DNA from 4 places in the Ensifer sp. NM-2 genome. Region 1 is predicted to be linked to each of the others. Evidence: riboswitches for the same ligand, from Rfam matches in the RefSeq annotation. Region 1 holds a riboswitch; each other region holds the start of a gene.

Region 1 (5,788 bases):
CGGCTTGTCGATGGGCGTTGGCAGCGGATGCTCGGCTATGCGGCGCGCGGCGCGCCCGGTGGTCCTGACGATGGCACGCTGGCACCTTGGGCACCGGTTGCCTGTCTGCCTTTCGCTGCCGATGCGTCGCAGTCGGCACTCGCCGAGCTCGAGAACTGTTACCCGGACATTCTGTGCGAGAGCCGGTTTCCCGGCGGGTTCAATCCGAGCCTGCCCGGTGTGGGCCCGGAGGGTTGGGTCGACGACCGCGTGGTCGGGCTTGACCAGGGGCTTGTCGTGATGATGATCGAGAATGCCAGAAACGGTTTCGTCTGGGAGCTGACGCGCAGCATTCCGGCCATACGGCGCGGATTGCAGCGGGCGGATTTTCGCGGCGGCTGGCTTGAGACCAGGGAGACGGCATGAGCTTGGGCCACGAGCGGCAGGACGAGCGCCCGGCGGAGGACGAGGCGGACGCGGCGTTGCGCCAGAGCGCCCTTGGCGTTCTCGCGCACCTGCAGTCGTCTTTCCCCGAAGTGGGCTTTTCGCTCGGGGCCGCCGGCGACGTATTTCTTCCCGAGGCGCGGTTCTGGGTGGAGGAGGGCGTCGGGCTTGAAGACAGCCTTGCCTATCAGGATCGCTTTGCCGAGGGCATGGACGACAAGATCCGCGCCGCCCATCTGATTGCCTTTTACAGCAACCAGCTCACGCTCGCGCTTGGCGGCCTCTATCTCGGTGGGGGCATCGTGGCAGCCGTTCGCGGCCTTCGCTTCGAAGAATTTTCGCGGGCCTATGGCGAACGGCTTGTCGCGGCCAAGCGGTTTCATTTCAGCCTTGCCTTGCCCGCAGCCGGGGATCATGCCCCGGCGACTGCGGACGTCTTCGGCGAAACCTTCGCTGCGCATCTGGCGCCGATCGTCGTCATGTTGAAGCGTCGCACCGGCCTGTCCTCGGGCGCGCAATGGCGGCTTGCGGCGGATTCGCTTGCCGGTGGGTTCCTGGAGATCGGCCGCGTCCTCGGCGACGAGGAGACCGCGATGGCGAGGGCGCTGGCGATCGTCAAGCGCGCGGGTACGTCGCTATTTTCCGACAAGCTCCGTTACGAGGACATCGTGATCGAGATCGGCGGCAATCATGCGCTGTCGCGCACCTATCGCCTGCGCGGCGGCTGCTGTCTCTATTATCGAACGGAAGGTGGCAGCTTCTGCGACAGTTGCGTGATGCTGGCGCCGGACGACCGCCGCGCGCGGTTGCAGGCGCATCTGCTGGCATTGCAGGCGCGCTGAGACATCTCGACGACAAAGCCCCTGATATCGGCGATATCAGGGGCTCCGGGTTGATGGCGAAATCTGGCCGGTCTGTTACGCCTTGGCGAAACGATCGTTGATGAAGCCCGACACGACGCCGAGAACAATCCAGAACGCGAGCGTGGTGGCAAGGGCTGCCACGGCGAATTCAGCGCCGAGCACGGCCGGCACATTGCTGGAGATGTCCGACGGTTGCGGCGCGCCATAGACATGCGGTGCCGCGATCAGCACGAGGCCGATGATCTTGGCGGCGATCTCTTGCCGCAAGACCAGCAGATAGAGACCGGCGGCAGACAACAGCACGGTTGCACCCCACCAGACCTGGCGGTCGCCGAGTTCCGCGGCCGGGAAGCCCGGCAGTTCCGGCGGCAGACCGATTGCCGGCAGCATGTGCACGGCAAGCCAGCCGCAGGCGCCCCAGAGCGCGCCGTTCCTGAGCGTGATCGGGTAGCCGATGACGAGGCTGACGCCGGCGAGCAGCAGCGCGAAGCCGGAGCCGGTCACCAGATTGGCGATCAGCGTGCCGGAAAAGCGGCTCATGCCGAACATGATGCCGCCTTCCTCGTGTTCGCCCTCATGGGCGTAGGCAGGCGTGATCGGCGACAGGGCGTCAAGCAAAGCGCCAATCGGCGAAACCGCCTTCAGCGACGAATGCTGGTCGTGGTTTGCTGCGGCCGGATCGGCCGTTCCCGGCTGAACGGCTGGTTGTTCGCCGGCGGCCGGTGCCTCGCCTTCGAATTCTTCCGCGTGCAGGATCAGCGGTACGACGCGCAGTTCCTGGGCGCCGGTCATGAAGACACCGGCAATCAATCCAGCCACGATCGCGGCCAGAAGCGTTCTGACAATCATTTTCGATATCCCTCGATATCGGCGCGCCATGCATCTGGCAGGCAGCGCCGTGTCCCACTGGCAAATATGCGAACGGCTCCGTCCGGCAGATCTTCAATCTGCATCAGACGCGAGCAAACGCGTCCGGCTGTCTGCCGGAAGCGTTTTTGTCCGCAGCTATGTCGATGCGGAACGCAAGTCGCGTCCCGGAACATCGCTTAGTGGCAGGGGAAGCCATAGGAGTGGCGGGTGTCGTGCGCGGTATCGTGCAGCACGGCCGAGTTCGCCAGGCCTGCGCCGAAGACGAGGAAGCCGCCGATGAGGAGCGCGATGATACCTGCGGTCAGACGATCGCTGAGGGAGAGCGGAATGCTCGAAACTGTAGATGTAGCCATGACAACCTCCGTGATGGCGTCGGGATCTTTCCCGGTTTGGGCCCTATGCCCGCATCGACTGGCAGGTTTCCTGGCTCAGGACGTCGGGTGAGATCACCCTGGATTTGCCTCGCCTTCCCAGAGCAAGGGCCGCCCTCTCGCGGTCTTGTCTCCAGTGGCTTCTTCCGGATCGCTCCGGAACGGCGCATTCACGTCGCTCTACAGTCGCGGGGTCGGCCGTGATTTGAATGCCCAGCATGGGTCCATCCGTCACGTTCCCGTTTACTCCCGAAACGCGTTCGCGTTGCGGGAACCAATCGATCCACGATGATTAGGATCGCACCCCGGAGATGTCAATTAGACTTGCGCCGCCGCCCGGTCCATCCGCGACAAAATCACGAAGGATCATGCGTTTATAGGCTTCGACGATCTGGTCGCCCTCTGCTCTGGTGACGGAGACCGCAAGCCGCATCGTGCAATCGCCGAGATGCATGATCAAAAAGGCGGCGCTGTCGATCGTTTCGCGCGGCGTGTCGGGCGCAAACCGAGCCCAGACGTCGGCCAGAAGCTGGCCGCCGGCACGGCTTTGCAAAAGGTCGATCTCGCGCAGCGCCTTGTCGGCCTGCATCGCTGACCAGATGTCGCGCATCACAGGCTCGGCCAGGAACATATCGTAATAGATGTCGAACAGCATGGAGAAGGCGTCACGCAGTTCCGAGATCGACGTCACCTTGGCAAGCTCGGCCCCGATGCATTCATTGCAGACCGCATTGTAGCGCTCGGCCAGCGTGCGCACGATCGCCGCCTTGTCGGGGAAGTACTGGTAGAGGGAGCCGATCGAGATTCCAGCCTTTTCAGCGACTTCGCTCATGCGCATGGCGTCGCTGCCCTTCTCCTGGATGATCGCCGTGGCGCAGGAAAGGATGTGCTCGACGCGCTCGCGGCTGCGCTTCTGGCTGGGCGTGCGGCGCAGCGCCGGCTCGTCGTCAGCGGGGATTGTGGAAGGGCTTGCATCGGGAATCATGAGTAATGCTCACATTTTGACTTGACTCCTAAAATACGAGGATTTATCACATTTGCAAATGTGAGAGATGCTCATGTTTTGCAATCAACCTCAGGAGGAAGCGATGACTGACAAACTCACACTGGTTCTGGGCGGTACGGGCAAGACGGGGCGGCGGGTGGCGGCCCGCCTTGAGGAGCGGGGTATCGCGGTGCGCATCGGCGCCCGTTCGGCATCGCCTTCCTTCGACTGGACGGATGAGGCGACCTGGGCGCCCGTGCTTGAAAATGTCGAGCGCATCTATATCAGCTACCAGCCGGATCTGGCGGTGCCGGGCGCCGTCGAAACCATCCGCAAATTCTCGAGGCTTGCCGTTCGCTCGGGCATCAAGCGGCTGGTGCTTCTGTCGGGGCGCGGCGAGGACGAGGCGGAAGCGGCCGAGCGCGAACTGCAGGCCTCCGGCGCCGACTGGACGATCATCCGGGCAAGCTGGTTCTTCGAGAATTTCAGCGAGGATTTTTTGACCGATTCCGTTCGCAGCGGATCGGTGTTCCTGCCGCCGGATGAGATCACCGAACCCTTCATCAGCACCGACGACATCGCCGACGTGGCAGTTGCAGCCCTTCTGGACGAGGGGCATGTCGGCAAGGTCTATGAGCTGACAGGCCCGCGGCTGATGACCTTTGCCCAGGCCGTGGCCGAGATCGCGACGGCTGCCAACCGCCGGATCGGCTATCAGTCCGTGCCGGTTGCCGACTTCACGGTGCAGTTGCGGGCCGACGGATTGCCTGATGACTATGTCGAACTCATCCGCTATCTCTTCACGTCGGTGCTCGACGGGCGCAATTCGCAAGTGACGTCCGATGTCGAGCGCGTGCTTGGGCGCAAACCGCGCGACTTCGCCGACTATGCCCGGGAGACCGCTGCAACTGGTGTCTGGAGTATCGCCGCATGATCCCGCTGATCCCCGCTCTGGCGTTTGCCGCCGCAATCGGCTCCGGCCTGATGGCCGGGCTGTTCTTCATCTTCTCGGTCTGCATCATGCAGGCTTTGTCGCGGCTGCCGGCGGAGCAGGGGATCGCGGCGATGAACGCCATCAACGTGGTGATCCAGAATCCGCTGTTCCTCAGTACCTTCATGGGCACGGCGCTTCTGGGGCTCGCGCTGGTCGTCGCGGCCTTCATCTGGGGCGGTAACGGCAGCCTGCTGCTGGCGGCCGGCGGCATCGCCTACGTCGCCGGCGTGCTGATCGTCACCATTATCTTCAACGTGCCGATGAACGATGCGCTGGCGGCTGCCACGTCTGGGCAGGCTGCCACCGAAATCTGGCAGCAGCACTACCTGACCGACTGGGTCTGGTGGAACCATGTGCGCACGATTTCCTCGATCGGCGCTCTGGCGCTGTTCATTCTGGGTTTTGCGCGCAGCTGAAGAGAACGACCGACGCGACCCTGTGAAGGTCCGCCGGTCGTTCATTTCAATCAACCAGCGAGCCGCAGGTGAGGTTGGCGATCGCGCCGGTCATGGCGCCCGCCCGGTCCGAGGCGACGAAGGCGGCATAGTCGGCGACCTCGTCGAGCCTCGGGAAACGGCCGAGCAATGTGCCGGACTTTGCCCGACCGTCGAGCATCTCCTCCACAGTGGTATCGAACCGGTCGGCAAACCCTTGAAAGACGGCGCGCGCATGCGAAGCTGGCAGTGCCTCGGGAATGGCATCCGGCCGCAGGCAGATGACGCGGATGCCATGGCTGCCGAGTTCGCCGGCGAGAATGCGCGAGAAGGTCTCGATGGCGCCGCAGGTGGTGCCGTAGCCGAGGAAACCCGAGCCGGACATGCGCGAGCCGGGCGTCGAAAGCGTCAGGATGACACCGCTGCCGTTTCTTTCCATCTGCGCTGCTGCCGCCTTGGCGGTGATGAAGTTGGCGCGGGTATAGGCTGCAATCGGGTGCTCGAACTGTTCCAGCGTCAGCTCAGAAAGCGGCGGGCCCTGAATGTGGGCAAAGCCGACAGCGGTCAGGACCACGTCGATCCTGCCGGTTCGGTCGACAACCGATTGCGCATGCCGCTCGACGGCGGCTTGATCCATCACGTCGAGGACGTCGAACTCCGCCTTTCCACCCGCCGCCCGTATTGCCTTGGCCGTACGATCCAGGGTTTCGGCCGTTCGTCCAACGAGAAAGACACTCGCGCCTTCGCGGGCAAAGGCACGCGCCGCAGCACCGCCGATGGCGCCGCTGCCGCCATAAACAATCGCACTCTTATCCTGAAGCAACATTGTAGCCTCCCTTGATCCTGTT
Region 2 (5,788 bases), on a different contig from region 1:
CGCCGGGAAAGACGATGTCGATCAAGGTGGCGGGCGCCGGGGTTTCCCCCGGCGCCTTCTCGATATTGCTATCGTCCGTCATGCGTTTGCGGCCTCTTGCCGGCCGGCAGTGAAGGATTGGCGCAGCGTTTGCGCCGCCGCGACCATGTTGACGAGCGCCGGGCGAACTTCCTCCCACCGCCTTGTTTTCAGCCCACAATCCGGATTGACCCAGATCTGCGCCGGCGTCAGACCGTCGGTCGCCTGTTCGATCAGATGCACCATCTCGTTGACAGTGGGTACCCGCGGCGAGTGGATGTCGTAGACGCCGGGGCCGATCTCGTTCGGATAGGCCTGATCGATAAAGGCGCCGAGCAGCTCCATCTTCGAGCGCGAGGTTTCGATGGAGATGACATCGGCATCCATTGCCGCAATCGCCGCCATGATGTCGTTGAACTCCGAGTAGCACATGTGGGTGTGGATCTGGGTTTCGTCACCGACGCCGGAGGCGCTGATGCGGAAGCACTCGACCGCCCAGTCGAGATAGGCCTTTCGATCGGCCTGTCTCAGTGGCAGTCCCTCGCGCAGCGCCGGTTCGTCGATCTGGATCACGGCGATACCGGCCGTTTCCAGGTCGGTGACTTCGTCGCGCAGCGCCAGTGCGATCTGCCGGCATACGATCGACCGGGGCAGGTCGTCGCGCACGAACGACCATTGCAGCATCGTCACCGGGCCGGTGAGCATGCCCTTCATCGGCTTGTCCGTCAGCGACTGCGCATAGGTTGCCCAATCGACCGTCATCGGGTTCGGGCGCGAGACATCGCCGAAGATGATCGGCGGGCGTACGTAGCGCGAGCCGTAGCTCTGCACCCAACCGCTCTGAGTGAACCCATAGCCGGAGAGCTGCTCGCCGAAATACTGCACCATGTCGTTGCGCTCGAATTCGCCGTGCACCAGCACCTCGATGCCGATTTCCTCCTGCCAGCGCACGGCCTTCTCCGTCTCCTGGCGCAGGTAGGCGAGGTAGTCGACATAGCTGAGCTCGCCCTTGGCATGCAGCGATCGTGCCTGGCGCACCTCTGACGTCTGCGGGAAGGAGCCGATCGTCGTCGTCGGGAAGAGCGGCAGTGCCAGCCTGTCTTCCTGCCGCCGCCGGCGCGTTGCAAAACTCGATTGACGGCGGCTGTCTGCTGCCGTCAGGTTCTTCAAGCGTCCGGCAACGAGTGGATCGTGGACCTTGAGCGAGGTCAGCCGTGCCTCGACCGCAGCAATCGATTTTGCAAAGACCTGCTCGGGATTGGCCAGGCCCGGCTCGAATGCGCGGGCAAGCAGGCTGAGTTCGTCCAGCTTCTGCAGGGCGAAGGCAAGCCAGGAGACGAGCTCCGGATCGAGCGCTCGTTCGAGATCGAGGTCGATTGGCACATGCAGCAGCGAGCACGATGGTGCAAGCTCGATACGATCGCGGCCATGCGCCTCGATCAACGGCTGCAGCCGGCGGAAGAGGCCGGCAAGATCGGTACGCCACACATTGCGGCCATCGACGACGCCGAGCGACAGCACAAGCTGTGCCGGTACCGTCTGAAGTAGCAAGTCGAGCTGTTGCGGCGCCCGCACGAGGTCGACATGCAGCCCGGCAACCGGCAGCGAAAGGGCTGTCGGCATGTTGTCACTGACCGCGCCGAAATAGGTCGCGAGCATGATTTTCAACTGCGGAAGTTCCGAGGCGAACGTCTGGTAGGTCAGCGCCAGCGCCTGGCGTTCCCGCTCAGTGAGATCGAGCACCAGGCATGGCTCGTCGATCTGCACCCATTCGACGCCGGCTTCCCCAAGCTCGGTGAGAAGCTTCGTATAAACAGGCAGCAGCCGCTCGATCAGATTGATGGTGTCGAATCCGCCGGCAAGCGCCTTGCCCAGTTTCAGGAAGGTGACGGGGCCGAGGACGACAGGGCGGGTGACATGCCCGAGCGCCTTGGCTTCGAGGAAGGCGTCAAGCGGCGCATTGCTCGTCAGCTCGAAGCGCTGATCCTCCGCGAATTCCGGAACCATGTAGTGGTAGTTCGTGTCGAACCACTTGGTCATCTCCAGCGCCTGGTTGCCCCCGTCGGGCCCGCCATGCGTGCAACCGGACGCGCAGGCGGCAGTCGTCGAACCGCGCGCCATGGCGAAATAGGCGTCGAGGTCGACCGGGCCGCCCTTCCAGCCATAGGCCGGTGGCACCGCACCAACCAGCACTGATGTGTCGAGAACCTGGTCGTAAAGCGAGAAGTCGTTCGATGGAATGATCTGGATCCCACGCGCCTTTTGCGCGGCCCAGTTTTCGGCCCGCAGCCTGGCGGCGACGTCGAGCAGGTCCTGTCTCTCGATCTTGCCGGCCCAATAACGCTCCAGCGCGAACTTCAGTTCACGGTGGCTGCCGATACGTGGAAAGCCGAGATTGGCTGTCTTGATGGTCATTTCCTTACCCCGAAGGTTGTGGGCAAGGCTTTGAATGCGACGCATCCACGACCGAGACTGGCTCGCTCGTCAAGGCGACACATCGGACACCCCGCCCGTGGACGTTATCTATCGCGGCAGGTCTCCTGGCTTGCGGGTCAACACGAACCGTCCCGTCTTCCCGAGGCGTCTCCCTCAGTGACATCATTGGACGACCGCTCGCCGCTTACAGTTGCGGGGGCAGCTCCGGCATGAGCGCCTTGCAGCGCCGCACCGAATTCCCTCTTAGCTCCGGCCTGTCGTCAGACGAGCCGCAGAACCACGTTGTTCGACAATGCCCCGCAAAGTCGACGGCGTCAATCGTATAAAGAAATGTTTATGTCTTTATTTTCTCCATTCGGCCGAGGTCGAAAGCTTGTCGCGAGGGCGGCGACGCGACTTCATCATTTGGCGTCTGCGGCGAAAGGGCACCGCCCGGATCAGAGCCCGCTACGTGCTGCCACGGATCAGCAACATCGCCCGCGCGCGCCCGGATGCTGTCATTGTCTCGCGTCAGGCCGATGTCCCTCAGTTGGAACTCGCTGAATGTATCGATGGTCGTCGTGGCGTCGGCAGCTCTCTTGGCCGAAGTCCAGACGTGGAGGATGATCGATCGCAGTGCGCTAAGCATTGCTAACCCCTTCAGTTCTGTGGTGATGTGTTCGCGAGAAAATTGAGGATTTTGGTGGTTTCGCGCAAAGCGATTTCTCGCATGCTGCCATAAAGAATGCTTATCTCACTTCATGAGCAAGATTCCCCCCATGAGTGCGGTGCGCGCGTTCGAGGCCGCAGCCAGGCACTTGAGTTTCACCCGCGCGGCGCAGGAGCTCGGCATGACGCAAGCCGCTGTCAGCTATCAAATCCGACTGCTGGAGGACCGCACCGGCACGCCGCTGTTTGTCCGTCTGCCGCGGGAAGTGCGCTTGACGGCTGCCGGACGGCAGCTTGCGCCGAAGGTGACCGAGGCGCTCGATCTACTGGGTACGGCGTTCTCCGAGATTGCCGACAAGACCGAGCATCACCTGCACATCTCGGTACTGCCAACCGTCGTCTCAAGTTGGCTTGGTTCCAGGCTCGCCTCGTTTCAGACAGCCCATCCAAACATCAGCATTCGCGTGCACATGTCCACGGAGCTGATCGACTTCAAGCGCGATGCGATTGATCTCGTGGTGCGCAGCGGCAACGGCGACTGGTCGGGCAATGAAGTGTTTCCTCTTTTCCCGATCGAATACATGCCCGTCTGTACGCCGACGTTCCTGGAAAAACATCAGCTGAAGGATCCGGCCGACGTTCTCACGGTGAGGCGCTTCGGCAACGCCAGCTGGTGGCGGCGCTGGATGACCGAAGCGGGCGTGGAACCGCCGGCCAGCAATGGCACTGAGCTGATCTTCGACGTCCAGGCAATGGATGTGGCCACCACATTGCTCGATCATGGCATTGCCATGGTCGTCTCCACCTTTGTGATTGAGGAGCTTCGCAGCGGAAAACTCGTCCGGCCGTTCAACCATGTGGTCAGGGATGGCCGTGCCTATTGGCTGGTCTATCCGCAAAGCCACCGGCGGCAGAACAAGATCCAGGTGTTTCGCGAGTGGATCATTGCCGAAGCCGCCACATCGAACGCGCAGCTGGCCGCCGTGGCCGGAGAGCTTCCCTCGGTACGGTCTCAAGCCGAGATCGGTGCGAGCGCGCTCATAAGACCTGAATAAGATTTGCTGAGCGGCGGAGCATAGGAGCCGCGCTTGCTGGTCGTCAGTCCTTGCGACACCAACGCCTCGGCCTGCTTGACGGCTGCCGATACGCCATCAATGACCGGAACGCCGTATTCGGCTTGAAGTGCGCGCGCAAGATCGGCCATCCCGGCGCAGCCAAGCACGATCGCCTCGGCGCCGTCCTCAACGAGCGCCAGCTCGATTTCGCATCGCAGCTTCGCCAACGCGGGCGAAGCCTTGTCCTCAAGCTGCAGCACCGGGATGTCCGCAGCGCGAACCTTCGTCCGGGCACTCATCCCATAGCGTATGACCAGGTTCTCGATAAGCACACGCGACCGCTCGAGTGTGGTTACGACGGTGAAACGCTGAGCAAGCATGGCGGCCGTCGCCACAGCGGATTCGCAAAGCCCGACCACGGGGATGCGGGCAAGCGCGCGGGCTGCTTCCAGACCAGTATCGTCGAAGCATGCGATGACGGCGGCGTTGGCGCCTGCCGCTTCGCCGTCCCGGATTTCGGTGAGCACGCCCGGAAGCGCGATCGCGCCATCATAGTGGCCTTCGATCGAAGCCGGTCCGGACTTGGACGTCCTCGCGATGATCTCCGTGTTCGGGCCCGCGACGGCGCGGGCTGCGGCCGCCGCCTTCTCGGTCATGGATAGGGTGGTGTTCGGATTGACGATCAGAATGCGCATCGAACCTAGCTCATTTTTACCTGCCGCCGACGAAGCGTCAGAATGACGGCAAGCGCGACGAGGATGGTGGTGAAGGAGAAGAGCGTCGTGACCGTGCCCAGCGCGTAAAGCACCGGCGTCGTCACATTGGTGGTCATTCCGTAGATTTCCAATGGCAGGGTGTTGTAGCTGCCCGAGGTCATCAGTGTACGGGCGAACTCGTCGTAGGAAAGGGTGAAGCCGAAGAGGCCGACCCCGATCAGGCTCGGCGCTATCATCGGCAGCACCACATGCCGAAACGTCTGCCACGGGGTGGCGCCGAGATCGCGGGCCGCCTCTTCATAGGCCGGCGAAAAGCGGTTGAAGACGGCAAACATGATCAAGACGCCAAAGGGTAGGGTCCAGGTAAGATGTGCGCCGAAGCCGGAGGAATACCAGGCGGGCTTCAGGCCAAACTGCTGGAAGACGACACCGATCCCGAGCGAGATGATGATCGAGGGCACGACCAGGCTGGCAACGGTCAGGTAGAAGAGGGCCGTCGCCCCCTTGAAGCGGTGGCGAAAGGCAAGGCCGGCGAGGAGCGCCACGACGACGTTGACCACCATCACCATCAGTCCCAGCGTGAATGAGCGGCGGAAGGACGCGCCGAAGTCGCCGACCGCCTGTTTCTCGAAGAGATTGTAGAACCAGTGCAGCGATAGTCCGTTCAACGGAAATGTGAGACCGCCATTCGGCCCCTGAAAGGACAGGATCAGCACCGCCGACAACGGCCCGTAGAGAAACAGCACGAACAGGGCGAAGAAGCCCGCGAGCAGGTAGAATTCAAGGGTGCGCCGCTCATGGTTCATCTCAGAGTTCCTTTCGGATATCAACGACCCGAAGGATCGCGGCGACCATCAGGAGCACGACGATCAGCAGCACTACCGCATTGGCGGCCGCAGCCGGATATTGCAGCAG
Region 3 (5,788 bases), on a different contig from region 1:
ATACCGGCATCGTGGTCGAGGCCGATGTCACGCACGAGGTCGAGGATCTGCCGGCTGAGCAGCCTGAGCCGGCGCGGATCGCCGCCGGCCGCGTCGTAATATTCGTCGACCAGCGCTTCGAGATCCTTCAGCGGCCCATAGGATTCCGCCCTCGTCAGCGGCGGCGTCAAATGGTCGATGATGACGGCGCTGGTGCGGCGCTTGGCTTGCGTGCCCTCGCCGGGATCGTTGACGATGAAGGGGTAGACATGCGGTAGCGGCCCAAAGATCGCCTCGGGATAACAGGTCTCCGACAGCGCTAAGGCCTTGCCGGGCAGCCATTCCAGATTGCCGTGCTTGCCCATATGCACAATGGCCTGCGCGCCGAACTGGTTGCGCAGGAAAGCGTAGAAGGCGAGATATCCGTGCGGCGGCACCAGATCCGGCGAATGGTAGCTTTCCTTCGGATCGATGTTGTAGCCGCGCGCCGGCTGGATGCCGACGACAATCTCGCCGAAGCGGGCAAGCGGCAGCGCGAAGGCGCCATCGAGGAAGAACGGGTCGGTTTCCGGCGCACCCCAGCGATCGCTGACCTCATCCTGAATCTGTTTCGGAAGCGAATCGAAGAACGTATTGTAATCGCTGAACGAAAGAACTTCGCGGATCTCGCGATCGCGGCTCGCCGCGTTGGTCGGCCCAGCCATCAGGTAGCCGATCAGTGCATCGCCATCCTCAGGCACGCCGGCGACGGGATAACCTTCGCTCGCCATGGCGCGCAGCACTTCAACCGTGCCCGCCGGCGTATCGAGCCCGACGCCATTGCCGAGTCGGCCATCGCGATTGGGGTAATTGGCCATGATGATGGCGATCCGCCGTTCGGCCGGACGGGCGCGGCGCAGTTTTGCCCAATTGACCGCAAGCCTGGCGGCAAAGCGGACCCGGTCGGAAAGCGGTTCGTGCCCGACGATGTTGGCTTCGACCTTGGGATCGTAGATCGAGGCCGCCTTGAAGGAGACGGCGCGCGCCAGAATGCGGCCATCGACCTCCGGCAAGGCAACGTTCATGGCGAGATCGCGCGCCATCAGCCCCTGCGGCGAGGCCTGCCATTGCGCGCGCGACGATCCGGAGAAGATCACCTGCAGCACCGGCGCGCCGGTTGATTCCAACACGGTCGGCTGCCTGTCGGCACCGGGCGAGGAAACGGCAAAGCCGGTGGCGTTCATCACCACGTCGGGTGCCGCCTCGGAAAAAATCGATTGCAGCGTGCCGACCGAAACGGCATCCTTGAGGCTGGAGACAAACAGCGGCAACACGCGCATGCCTTCGGCGGCAAGCGCCTCGATCAGCGCTTCGACCGGCCGGGTCTCGCCGCTCTGGACCAGGGCGCGATAAAAGCAGATCCCGACTGCCGGGGGTTCGAATCCCTCCCCCGCGACCATCCGCTCTTGGACACGTGCCTTCCATTCGCTGACGCCGATGACGCCCGCGCCCGGCCACCAGATGCCGGCCTTGAGCAGCGGTTTTGCCGGCTGCGGCTTTTCCGCGTCTGAGATCAACGCCTCGGCGTAGTCGAGGAACAGGCCGGCATTGTCAGCGCCGCCCTCGGTGAAATAGGCCCAGAGGCGCTGGCGGTCGTCGGCCTCAACGGTCGAAAACGGCTCGAGGCCGGGATCGGGCTTGTCGTCGCCGGGCAGCACCGCGATCTGGAAGCGGTGGGTGACGGCGGCGGCATGCAATGCTTCCAGCACATAACGGAAATAGCTGGCGCCACCGAGCGGCCTGACCACGATGAGTTTTGCATGCCTTGCCGTGCGCTCGACATAGGTGTCGACCGACATCGGGTGCATCAGGTTCATCAGGCTGGCGATGCGCAGGCTCAGCTCCCCGTCGCGCCGGCCATGGGCCGCCGCGATCGACGAAAGCTCGGTGTCGGCGGCCGACAGGAAAAGCACGTCGGCCGGCGTTTGCCCCAGGTCGATCGCCTCGTTGCCGTCGGCGATCGTTCCTTTCTGGGCGAGAAGCAGATGCATGTTTCTGTCCGTTCGAGCAATTCCAGGAAAAGCGTGAAATGGCTTTCCTGGAATTGCGTTGCTTCAAGGAGTTAGGCGAGTGCGGTGATGGCGGCGCGCACCGCAGCTTCGTCCATGTCGTGCAGGCCGATGACGACGAGGCGCGTACCGCGCTTCTCGCCAGCCGCCCAGGCACGGTCGTAATACTGGTCGATGCGGGCGCCAACGGCCTGGATCAGCAGGCGCATCGGCTTGCCGGGCACGTCGGCAAAGCCCTTGAGGCGCAGCACGTCATGCTCTGATATCACGCCCTTGAGGCGATCGATGAAACCTGCCGGATCGGCAATCGCGCCGAGCTCGACGACGAAGCTGTCGAACTCGTCATGAGAGTGCTCCTCGCCGGCCTCATGTTCCATCTCGTGGTGAGACTTGCGGTTGGCGATATCGCTTTCCGTGCCGACGCCGAGGCCGAGCAGGATGGCAGCGGCAACTTCGCCGTTCTTCGCCTCGATCATTGTTGGCTTGCGGTTAGTGCGCGAAGCGACCTCGTCGCGCACGGCCTTGAGGCCGGAGGCGTCGATCAGATCGGTCTTGTTGAGCACGATCAGGTCGGCGGCGGTCAACTGGTCCTCGAACAGTTCCTCGATCGGGCTTTCGTGGTCGAGATTGTCGTCCTCGACACGCAACGCATCGACCTTGTCATGGTCGTCGGCAAAACGGCCGGCGGCAACGGCGGCACTGTCGACCACGGTGACGACGCCATCGACGGTGACTTCGCTGCGGATATCAGGCCAGTTGAAGGCGGCGATCAGCGGCTGCGGCAAAGCGAGGCCCGAGGTTTCAATGATGATATGGTCAGGACGATTTTCGCGCTCGAGCAGCTTGGTCATGGTCGGGATGAAATCATCGGCAACCGTGCAGCAGATGCAGCCATTGGTAAGCTCAATGATATCGTCTTCCGAGCAGGCTTCTGCGCCGCAGCCCTTCAGCACGTCGCCGTCGACGCCGAGATCGCCGAACTCGTTGATGATGAGCGCAATGCGCTTGCCATCGGCGTTCTGCAGCAGATTGCGGATCATCGTCGTCTTGCCGGCACCGAGGAAGCCGGTGATGACGGTCGCCGGGATCTTGCCCTGGTTGGCTCTGGCAGTGGTCATGGATCAACCCTTCATTTTCAGCGGCAATCCGGCCGCGACAAAGTAAACTTCCGCGGATTTCTCCGCAACGATCTGGTGAAGCCGGCCGGCATGGTCGCGGAAATCGCGGACCATGCGGTTCTCGGGCACGATGCCGAGGCCGACTTCGTTGGAAACAAGGATGAGGCGCGCCCGCGCCTCCGGCAGGAAAGCGGCAAGGGCCGCGAACTCTGCCGCCATGTCGCGCCCTTCCATCATCAGGTTGGTGACCCACAGCGTCAGGCAGTCGACGAGCACCACGCGGTTCTCGTCATCGATGCGCGTCAGCAGCGAAACGAGGTCGAGCGGCTCTTCATGCGTCGTCCAGCCTTCGCCGCGCCTTGCCCGGTGATGGTCGATGCGCTCGCGCATCTCGTCGTCCCAGGCACGGCCGGTCGCGACATAGTGCATGCCGAGCCCGGAGGCTTCGACGAGCCTTTCGGAAAAGCTGGATTTGCCGGAACGGGCACCGCCGAGGACCAGAACCGGCCCGGCATGGGAAATGCTCATGTGCGTTGCAGCCTCACGCGCTTGGTCGCGAATTCGAGCGGCAACAGGATTTCACCGCGCCGACGGCGCGTTCGGGAAACGATCGATGAGCCAAGACAACCTCCGTGATGGCGTGGGAAGCGGGCTTCCCTTCGGGCGGAATGCCCCTGTCGGACGGCAGGTCTCCTGGCTCACGGCGTCACGAGCCCACCACATCGCGCCCCGCGTGATCACGCGAAGACCGATGCTTGGGCCCGAACGGCCCGCCTCACCTTCCCGGCGTTTTCTGGTTTCGTGAAAGGCGGACGATTCGTAGAAGAAGAGGCGTCCAACCCGGCTGATCACGAAGCCACGCCAGTGGCTTTTCCGGCTGAATTCCAAACCGCCTTCGATTGCCCCATGCAATCGAAAGGAAGCCGGCTATCAGCCCGATGGCGAACCCTGACCGTTCTACAGTCGCGGGGTCGGCTGCGATAAGGATGCCCGATTTGGGTCCATCCGTCACATTCCCAATTATTCCCCCGCATCGCCACGATCCGGGGAAACCATCCAACGTCAGATGATTAGGAAGCGGGCGCCGCAAAGTCAATCGACGCGTGCGACACGCCACCCGTCGAGATGCGGCGCGCGACAATTTGCCGGCAGCAGGCCGCAAAGGCCACTCCTGCATGTTTTTATCCTTAGATGGTATTCGACCTAAGGATAAAAACATGCAGCAATTCAAAGTGTTACAGCGACCTTTGCGCGTCCAGTAAGACGCGCGGCGCTGTAGTCGACGTCGGAGCGGACGCTCCACGGCAACTGAACTTTATTTTAGCAACGTCAGATATTGCGATAGAGTAGCCGAAAGTCGTTTCGATTATCCGGAAGGCAGATGGAACGCAGGCTCACCGCCGTGATGATTGCCGACGTTTCCGGCTATGGACTGCTCACCCAAGCCGACGAAGAGGGTACGTGTGCCCGCTTTCAGGCCGATCTGCACGGCCTGTTCGAACAAAGGATTGCCGCACATCGCGGGCGGTTGATCAAGACCATGGGCGACGGGTTATTGGTCGAGTTCCAGAGTGTCGTCGAGGCGGTCCGTTGTGCGGTGGAGGTTCAGCGCGCGAAATCCGAAAGCCGCGGCTCCGATCAGGGTCGACTGGAATTCCGCATCGGCATCAATCTTGGCGACGTCATCGTTGAAGGCGACGACATTCACGGCGATGGAGTGATCATTGCCGAGCGCCTGCAGAGCCTCGCCGAACCGGGTGGGATCATCATCTCCGGCACCGCCTACGACCAGGTCGAGAAGCACCTCGATGTCGGCTTCGTCTTTCTCGGCGAACAACGCCTGAAGCATATCGAAAAGCCGGTGCGGACTTACCGGCTGGGGCTGAACGAAGCCCGCCCCGGCAGCGTAAAGGTCGCTGGGCGCCACGCGAAGCGCTGGGCGGCACTCGTTACGTCTGCTGTCGTGCTCGGCGCTGCTGCCGGCGTGGCCTGGTGGCGGCCCTGGGAGTCGCCTGTGGAAACGGTCCAGATACAACCACCGAATCTGACCGCGCCGGACAAGCCGTCGATCGCGGTGCTTCCGTTTGCCAACGTGAGCGACGATCCCAGGCAGGAGTATTTCGCCGATGGCATGACCGATGGCCTTGTCACCGAGCTGGCTCAGGTATCCGGCTTGTTCGTTATCGCGCGTAACTCGACCTTCACCTACAAGGGCAGGGCGGTGACACCCAGGCAGGTGTCCAAGGAACTCGGTGTCCGATACGTCCTCGAAGGCAGTGTGCAGCGTGCCGGAGAACAGCTACGGATCAATGTTCAGCTCATAGATTCTCTCAGCGGCGGCCACGTTTGGGCCGGCAAGTTCGACGGTTCACTTTCCGATGTCTTTGCGCTGCAGGACGAAGTGATGCGCGGCATTGCCGACGCGCTTGCGCTTCGGTTGAATCCTGACGAGCAGATGGCCTTCGGACGCAAGGAAACGACGGTCCCGGCGGCCTTCGATGCGTTCCTGCGCGGCTGGGAGCATCACCGGCGCACGACCCCCGAAGATTTTGCAAAGGCAGTGCCTTTTTTCGAGCAGGCGATTGCGCTCGATCCTGCCTATGGACGAGCCTATGCCGCCGCCGCCATGGTCTACGCGCGCGT
Region 4 (5,788 bases), on a different contig from region 1:
CATCACGATATCGATCGCGCGCTTCTGGCCTTGCATCTCCGATCCCGATTGCTGCTTCTCCAGCTCGCGGATGGCGGCTCGCACGCGGGCTGCCGTCTGCCGGCGCACGCCGGGACGTTCATTCAGGACGCGGTCGACGGTCGCGGTGCTGAGTCCCGCCTGAAAGGCGATATCCTTGACCAGAAACGGATGTGCCAACGACGAACTCTCCTGATGGTTTTTTGATGGATTCCTGCTCTATATCACGATCTCACGCCGCCTATAGTCGGGACATCGAAAGTTTCTGAGGAGGAACGAGATGAAGACCGACAACAGGGCGCGCCAGCGCCTCGACCGTGTGTGGCTGAGCGAGGATGCCTGCGACATCGAGGCGTTCCGTGCGGAGGTGGAGCGGCAGACGAACCTTGCTGATTATCCACACGCGCTCGCCTGCGAGAAAAATGTGCTGATCTATGACAGCGCCAGCCTGGTTGCCGCCTGCGCCACGACCGAGGGGCGCCGCGCTGCCCTGGCCGAAATCTGCGAGGTGCTGGCAACCGGGCCCGGGGTGGCGGTGTTCAAGCACGCCTATGCCGACACATCAGTCATCGATGCGGCCAGCGGCATCTTTGACGCCATCATCGACGAGCAACACCGCACCAACAGTGGCGGCGGCGACCACTTTGCCAAGCCCGGCGCTAACGACAGGATCTGGAATTCGCTCGAAAAACACTGCCTGAAAAGCCCTGAGAACTTTGCCGCCTATTACGCCAACGCCATCATCGCGCTCGTCAGCGAAGCCTGGCTTGGTCCGAACTACCAGCTGACGGCGCAGGTCAATCGCGTCAATCCCGGCGGCGCGTCGCAGGCGGCCCATCGCGACTATCATCTGGGATTCCAGACCTCTGATGTCATCGAGCAGTATCCTGTTCATGTGCACAGGCTGTCGCCGGTGCTGACGTTGCAAGGTGCCGTTGCCCATTGCGACATGCCGATCGAGAGCGGTCCAACGCTTTTCCTTCCCTATAGCCAGACCTACGTGCCCGGCTATCTCGCGTTGAAACGTCCGGAGTTCCGGGCCTATTTCGACCAGCATCACGTGCAGCTGCCGTTGGAAAAGGGCGATGTCGTCTTCTTCAACCCGGCTCTCTTCCATGCGGCCGGCAGCAATCATTCGACTGATATCAAGCGCGTCGCCAACCTGCTCCAGGTCTCCTCGGCCTTCGGGAGGGCGATGGAGACCGTCGATCGCGCCAGGATGAGTGCAGCCCTCTACCCGGCGCTGACCGCACTCGTGGCATCCGGCACGCTTTCGGCCGATGAGGCGGCCAATGCGATTGCGTCCTGTGCCGAGGGCTATTCCTTCCCGACCAATCTCGATCGCGATCCGCCGCTGGGCGGTCTCGCGCCGAAGACCCAGGCGCAACTGATGCATGAGGCGCTGGCAGGCAGGTGGAGCGATGCGGATTTCAGAAGCGCGCTTGGCGAGCAGGCACAGCGCAAGCTGAGCTGAACGGCAGAATCGATCTTTCCGGTCCCCGGCGTTCTGCGGCGGGGGCCGGTCGCCCTGTTTTCATCTCACTTTCAATTCTGGGAGGACTTTCATGACCGAGCAATATGGCCGTCTCGACGGCAAGATCGCCATCGTCACCGGCGGGACGCAGGGGCTGGGCGCAACGATCGCCAACCTGTTTGCGGAACGTGGGGCTAAAGGTGTCGTCATCTGTGGACGCAACGTTGCCAAGGGCGAAGCGAAGGCCGAGCAGATCCGCAAGGCAACCGGCGCGCAGGTACTTTATGTCGAGGCAGACCTCGAAAAGGTCGAGGACGCGCGCAAGGTCGTCAGCGCCTGCGACGCCACATTCGGGCGCGTCGATGCGCTGGTCAATGCGGCGGCGATCACCGATCGCGGCACCATCCTGGACACCAGCCCCGAACTGTTCGACCGGATGTTCGCTGTCAATGTGCGCGCACCGTTCTTCCTGATGCAGGAAGCGGTAAAGCTGATGCGGCGGGAGGGCACGCAGGGCACCATCGTCAATATTGGCTCGATGTCGGCGATGGCCGGTCAGCCGTTTATCGCCGCCTATTGCTCGTCGAAGGGGGCGCTGGAGACGCTGACCAAGAACACCTCCTATGCGCTGCTGCGCAACCGCATTCGCGTCAATGGCCTCAATATCGGCTGGATGGCGTCCGAAGGGGAAGACCGCATCCAGCGCGAATTTCATGGGGCGGCAGACGACTGGCTCGAAAAGGCGGCCGCCAGCCAACCCTTCGGTCGGCTTGTCGACCCCAAGGAAGTCGCGCGTGCCTGCGCCTATCTCTCGTCGGATGAGTCCGGCCTGATGACGGGGTCGGTCATCTGCTTCGACCAGTCGGTGTGGGGCGGCTATGACGGCTCGCCGCATCCGGTCGCGCCGCTCTGACATCTGACGCTGTCGCGAGGCCCTGTGGAGTGACCGGCAAGCGACGCCGGACTTGCTTGTCATTCCCTGTGGGCTGTGCCCTTATGACGCCGTCAGGTGCCCGCAACGCGGGAGAATCGGGAATCCGGTGTTATTCCGGAACGTGCCCAACGCTGTGACGGGGACGACTGCCTCTAGGGATTTTGAGCTTGCTCAAGATCTTGCCACTGGATCTTCATGTGATCTGGGAAGGTGAGGCGGCCGGTTGATCCGAAGTCAGAAGACCGGCCTGGCAAGATAGACCGATATCCGCGCGGACGGCGGAAGGTTGTGCATTGTTGGGGATCGAACGATGCTGACTGACGCTAATGGCGGCCTTGCGGCTGCAGAGGCCTTTTCATCCGACGAGCGCGAAGCCGTCTATCGAGCCATCGAAACGCGCCGGGACGTGCGGGATCAGTTCCTGGCCGAACCCTTGCCTGACGATGTGGTGATGCGCCTGCTCAATGCTGCGCACCGGGCGCCATCGGTGGGTTTCATGCAACCGTGGAATTTCGTCGTGGTCCGGCAGGCCGAAACCCGCGAGCGGGTATGGCAGGCCTTTTCCCGCGCCAACGACGAAGCGGCATTGATGTTCGATGGCGACCGCCAAGCGAAATACCGCTCCCTGAAGCTGGAGGGGATCCGCAAGGCACCCTTGAGCATCTGCGTCACCTGCGACCGCACGCGCGGTGGAGCGGTCGTTCTCGGGCGCACCCATAACCCGCAGATGGATCTCTATTCCACCGTCTGTGCCGTGCAGAACCTCTGGCTTGCGGCGCGCGCCGAAGGCGTTGGTGTCGGCTGGGTCAGTATCTTTCATGAAAATGAGATCAAGGCGATCCTCGGCATTCCCGATCATGTCGTGATCGTCGCCTGGCTTTGCCTCGGATATGTCGATCGCCTTTACCAGGAGCCGGAACTTGCGGTTAAGGGCTGGCGCCAGCGGCTGCCGCTGGAGGAGCTGGTGTTCGAGGAAGGCTGGGGAACCTGCCGAAAGGCAGACGCTGCGATCAGTTGCTCTGAACCGGCTGGTAGCCCGGACCCTTCGGATGGCGAAGGTCGATCGACGTTTCCTCCTGGGGAAGGAACGTCGGCCCGATGACCCGCACCTTGCTCTTGGCGGGATCGTAGGGGCGCTCCTCCGCAGCCGCCTTGGCGGTAGGGGCGGCCGCTTCCTTCTTGCCCTCGATGACGATGATCGACGATTCGCTGTTGCCAGTGTTGCCACTGGAAGCCTTGGGCGTCGTCGCGATCTTTGGAATCTGGCAACCGCAAATGCCCGGCTTGCCGACGCCGCGCGTCCGATAGGCAAAGGCGTTTGGCAGTTCTTTATAGGGGCGTCCCGTCGAGGCGGAGACCATCTGGTCGCTCTCCTCGGTCGCCAGGTCGTGGAAAAATAGTTCTGTTTCGGCACCCGGGCAGCGGGCGCGGCAGGCCTGCTCGTCGCGGGCGAAGTCCACAGGGCTTGCCTCGGACGAGATCGGGAAGAAGGCGCCATCGCAAGTGCGCACGCACATGGTGCGAAGCGTGCCGGAATAGACGCCGCTTTCCGGCGGGTAGGTGCCCATTTCGCCGTCCCGCAGCATTGGTCCGTAGCTTTCGTCCGGCGGCAGATCGCGCAGGATGTTGCGGTACGTTTCCGGCTCGTCCGGGTCGGCGGTCGCAAATTCCTCGCTGCCACCATAGCAACCGTTGATCTCGAGGGCGGCGAGGATGCGCCGGCGCGTATCGTCTCCATCGCCTGACATCAGCTGCTGGCGCTCCGATTTGAGGATGCGCAGATTGTCTTCCATCTCGGCGATCAGACTGTTGATGTCTGTGCAGATATCCGGGTCGCCGCCGTTGAAGACGACGACGCTGCCTGTGCCGCAGCCGGCGCGTCGGCGATCGTTGCGCGCCCGGCGCAATTCGATGTTCTGTCGGGAAATCGCGCTCGCATAATCGCGGGTATCGGCCGTAGTTTCGATGGCGGCGGGCAGTTCGGCGAGCCGAGTGTTCAGGCGGTCGCACACGCTGGAGGCCAGCGCCTGATCGGCAAGAACCAGAAGCAGCGGCAAGGTCGCCGCGGCTAGGGTTTTCATGTTCCGGAACACGGGCGAACGTCCATTCCTGCAACCGCACGGCGCCACCCTTGTTGTCCGGGTTCGGTCGCTGTCGGCACTTCCTGTTTCAGCCCTATCATAAGGCTTGTCGCCGCCGGTGCAACGACAAGCCTCGCATTGCGTTAACAGCTCCGTCCGGTGGGAGGAACGGAAGGAGCGTTAGAGATCAGGCGGCGCGTGCCGTCTCCAGCGACATCGGCCGTTCAAGAACCGTGCCTTCGATCGCCGCTACGGCCTTCATGGCGCTGAGCAGCGACGGCGTCACTTCCCAGGCGACCGCTACGGCATAGACCGAGCCGATCCGGTGCGGGTCAGCGATGCGCTCGCCGGGGCAACCCATGCGGCGGAACATCCGCTCGAGGAAGACATCGGTCACCGTGACGATATGGCTGATGCCGGAGGCCAGCCCGAGTTCGCCGACACCGCACATCAGTTCTGCGGCGGCGACGGTCACCTGGTTGGAGGCGCGGTCCTGAGAAATCTCCGGGTCGATGCAGAAGCGGCTCGATTCCCAGATCGAGGCGCTGCGGATCTCAGGGTTGTCGCCAAGCAGGATCGGGAACGTATCGTCCAGCATGTTGGGGCCGAGCGTCGGCAGCAATCTCAGCGATCCGCGCAGTTTTCCCGTCTCCGGCGAATAGGACAGAATATAGAGCGGATTCGACTTGTCGTAATTGTCGATCTCCCATTCCCCATCGGTCTGCACGTCCCATTTCAGGAAATCGTGGAAGACGCGCTTGCGCAGCTTGAACATCTCGTCGATGGACTGTGGGTGCTGTCCGCGTGTCCTGCCGTTGAGGATCCTGATCATCTTCTTCTCCATCCTTGTTTTGGGGGATGGCGTGATGCTGTCAGTCCTCAGGCAGGGGCGAAACTGTCACTACCGACAGTTCCGGAAACCGTTTTTTCCCACTAAATATAGACGGGTTTTCAGATGAGCGAAGGAGGAGCGTCTTGAGGGTGGGTCAAACCGTCGGGATCAGTGCATGGCGAACGGCCTGGGCCACGGCCTGCGTGTTGGAGACAACATTGAGCTTTCGGCGGGCATTGGTCATGAAGAAACGCACGGTGCGTTCGGAAATGCCGAGAATGGTGGCAATTTCCCAATAGCTCTTGCCGGCCGCCGACCAGGTGAGAACCTCGGTTTCGCGACCTGTGAGGCGCGTATCGCGCGTGTTCAGCCCCCCTGTCATGGCGGCGTTTTCAAGCATGCCGGCATGAAACAGGTTGGCGGCGAGCTGGAAGTCGCGCAAGTGGTTG

What was found. Region 1 has a riboswitch for cobalamin ahead of C6558_RS25235 (CbtB-domain containing protein). Riboswitches for the same ligand answer to the same signal wherever they lie in the genome.
Region 2: it holds a riboswitch for cobalamin, as region 1 does, so the genes downstream of both, metE (5-methyltetrahydropteroyltriglutamate--homocysteine S-methyltransferase) here and C6558_RS25235 (CbtB-domain containing protein) in region 1, are expected to answer to the same signal.
Region 3: it holds a riboswitch for cobalamin, as region 1 does, so the genes downstream of both, cobU (bifunctional adenosylcobinamide kinase/adenosylcobinamide-phosphate guanylyltransferase) here and C6558_RS25235 (CbtB-domain containing protein) in region 1, are expected to answer to the same signal.
Region 4: it holds a riboswitch for cobalamin, as region 1 does, so the genes downstream of both, bluB (5,6-dimethylbenzimidazole synthase) here and C6558_RS25235 (CbtB-domain containing protein) in region 1, are expected to answer to the same signal.

What each region holds. Positions count from the first base shown of each region.
Region 1 covers NZ_PVZR01000015.1:3,397-9,184, reverse strand. Annotated here, with positions in the region: gene C6558_RS25250 (glucoamylase family protein) at 1-405, shown strand, start outside; gene C6558_RS25245 ((2Fe-2S)-binding protein) at 402-1,265, shown strand; gene C6558_RS25240 (CbtA family protein) at 1,341-2,135, opposite strand; gene C6558_RS25235 (CbtB-domain containing protein) at 2,333-2,509, opposite strand; cobalamin riboswitch at 2,552-2,821, opposite strand; gene C6558_RS25230 (TetR/AcrR family transcriptional regulator) at 2,820-3,512, opposite strand; gene C6558_RS25225 (NAD(P)H-binding protein) at 3,616-4,446, shown strand; gene C6558_RS25220 (DUF1772 domain-containing protein) at 4,443-4,922, shown strand; gene C6558_RS25215 (SDR family NAD(P)-dependent oxidoreductase) at 4,969-5,766, opposite strand.
Region 2 covers NZ_PVZR01000006.1:130,367-136,154, forward strand. Annotated here, with positions in the region: gene C6558_RS14365 (acyl-CoA thioesterase) at 1-82, opposite strand, end outside; gene metE (5-methyltetrahydropteroyltriglutamate--homocysteine S-methyltransferase) at 79-2,433, opposite strand; cobalamin riboswitch at 2,531-2,751, opposite strand; gene C6558_RS14375 (hypothetical protein) at 2,789-3,082, opposite strand; gene C6558_RS14380 (LysR substrate-binding domain-containing protein) at 3,213-4,157, shown strand; gene C6558_RS14385 (aspartate/glutamate racemase family protein) at 4,115-4,852, opposite strand; gene C6558_RS14390 (ABC transporter permease) at 4,858-5,679, opposite strand; gene C6558_RS14395 (ABC transporter permease) at 5,681-5,788, opposite strand, start outside.
Region 3 covers NZ_PVZR01000009.1:217,845-223,632, forward strand. Annotated here, with positions in the region: gene cobN (cobaltochelatase subunit CobN) at 1-2,009, opposite strand, end outside; gene cobW (cobalamin biosynthesis protein CobW) at 2,081-3,145, opposite strand; gene cobU (bifunctional adenosylcobinamide kinase/adenosylcobinamide-phosphate guanylyltransferase) at 3,149-3,673, opposite strand; cobalamin riboswitch at 3,811-4,217, opposite strand; gene C6558_RS19620 (adenylate/guanylate cyclase domain-containing protein) at 4,527-5,788, shown strand, end outside.
Region 4 covers NZ_PVZR01000009.1:53,268-59,055, reverse strand. Annotated here, with positions in the region: gene C6558_RS18830 (LacI family DNA-binding transcriptional regulator) at 1-198, opposite strand, end outside; gene C6558_RS18825 (phytanoyl-CoA dioxygenase family protein) at 299-1,492, shown strand; gene C6558_RS18820 (SDR family oxidoreductase) at 1,584-2,405, shown strand; cobalamin riboswitch at 2,483-2,692, shown strand; gene bluB (5,6-dimethylbenzimidazole synthase) at 2,737-3,528, shown strand; gene C6558_RS18810 (DUF2865 domain-containing protein) at 3,437-4,507, opposite strand; gene C6558_RS18805 (acyl-homoserine-lactone synthase) at 4,695-5,339, opposite strand; gene C6558_RS18800 (LuxR family transcriptional regulator) at 5,494-5,788, opposite strand, start outside.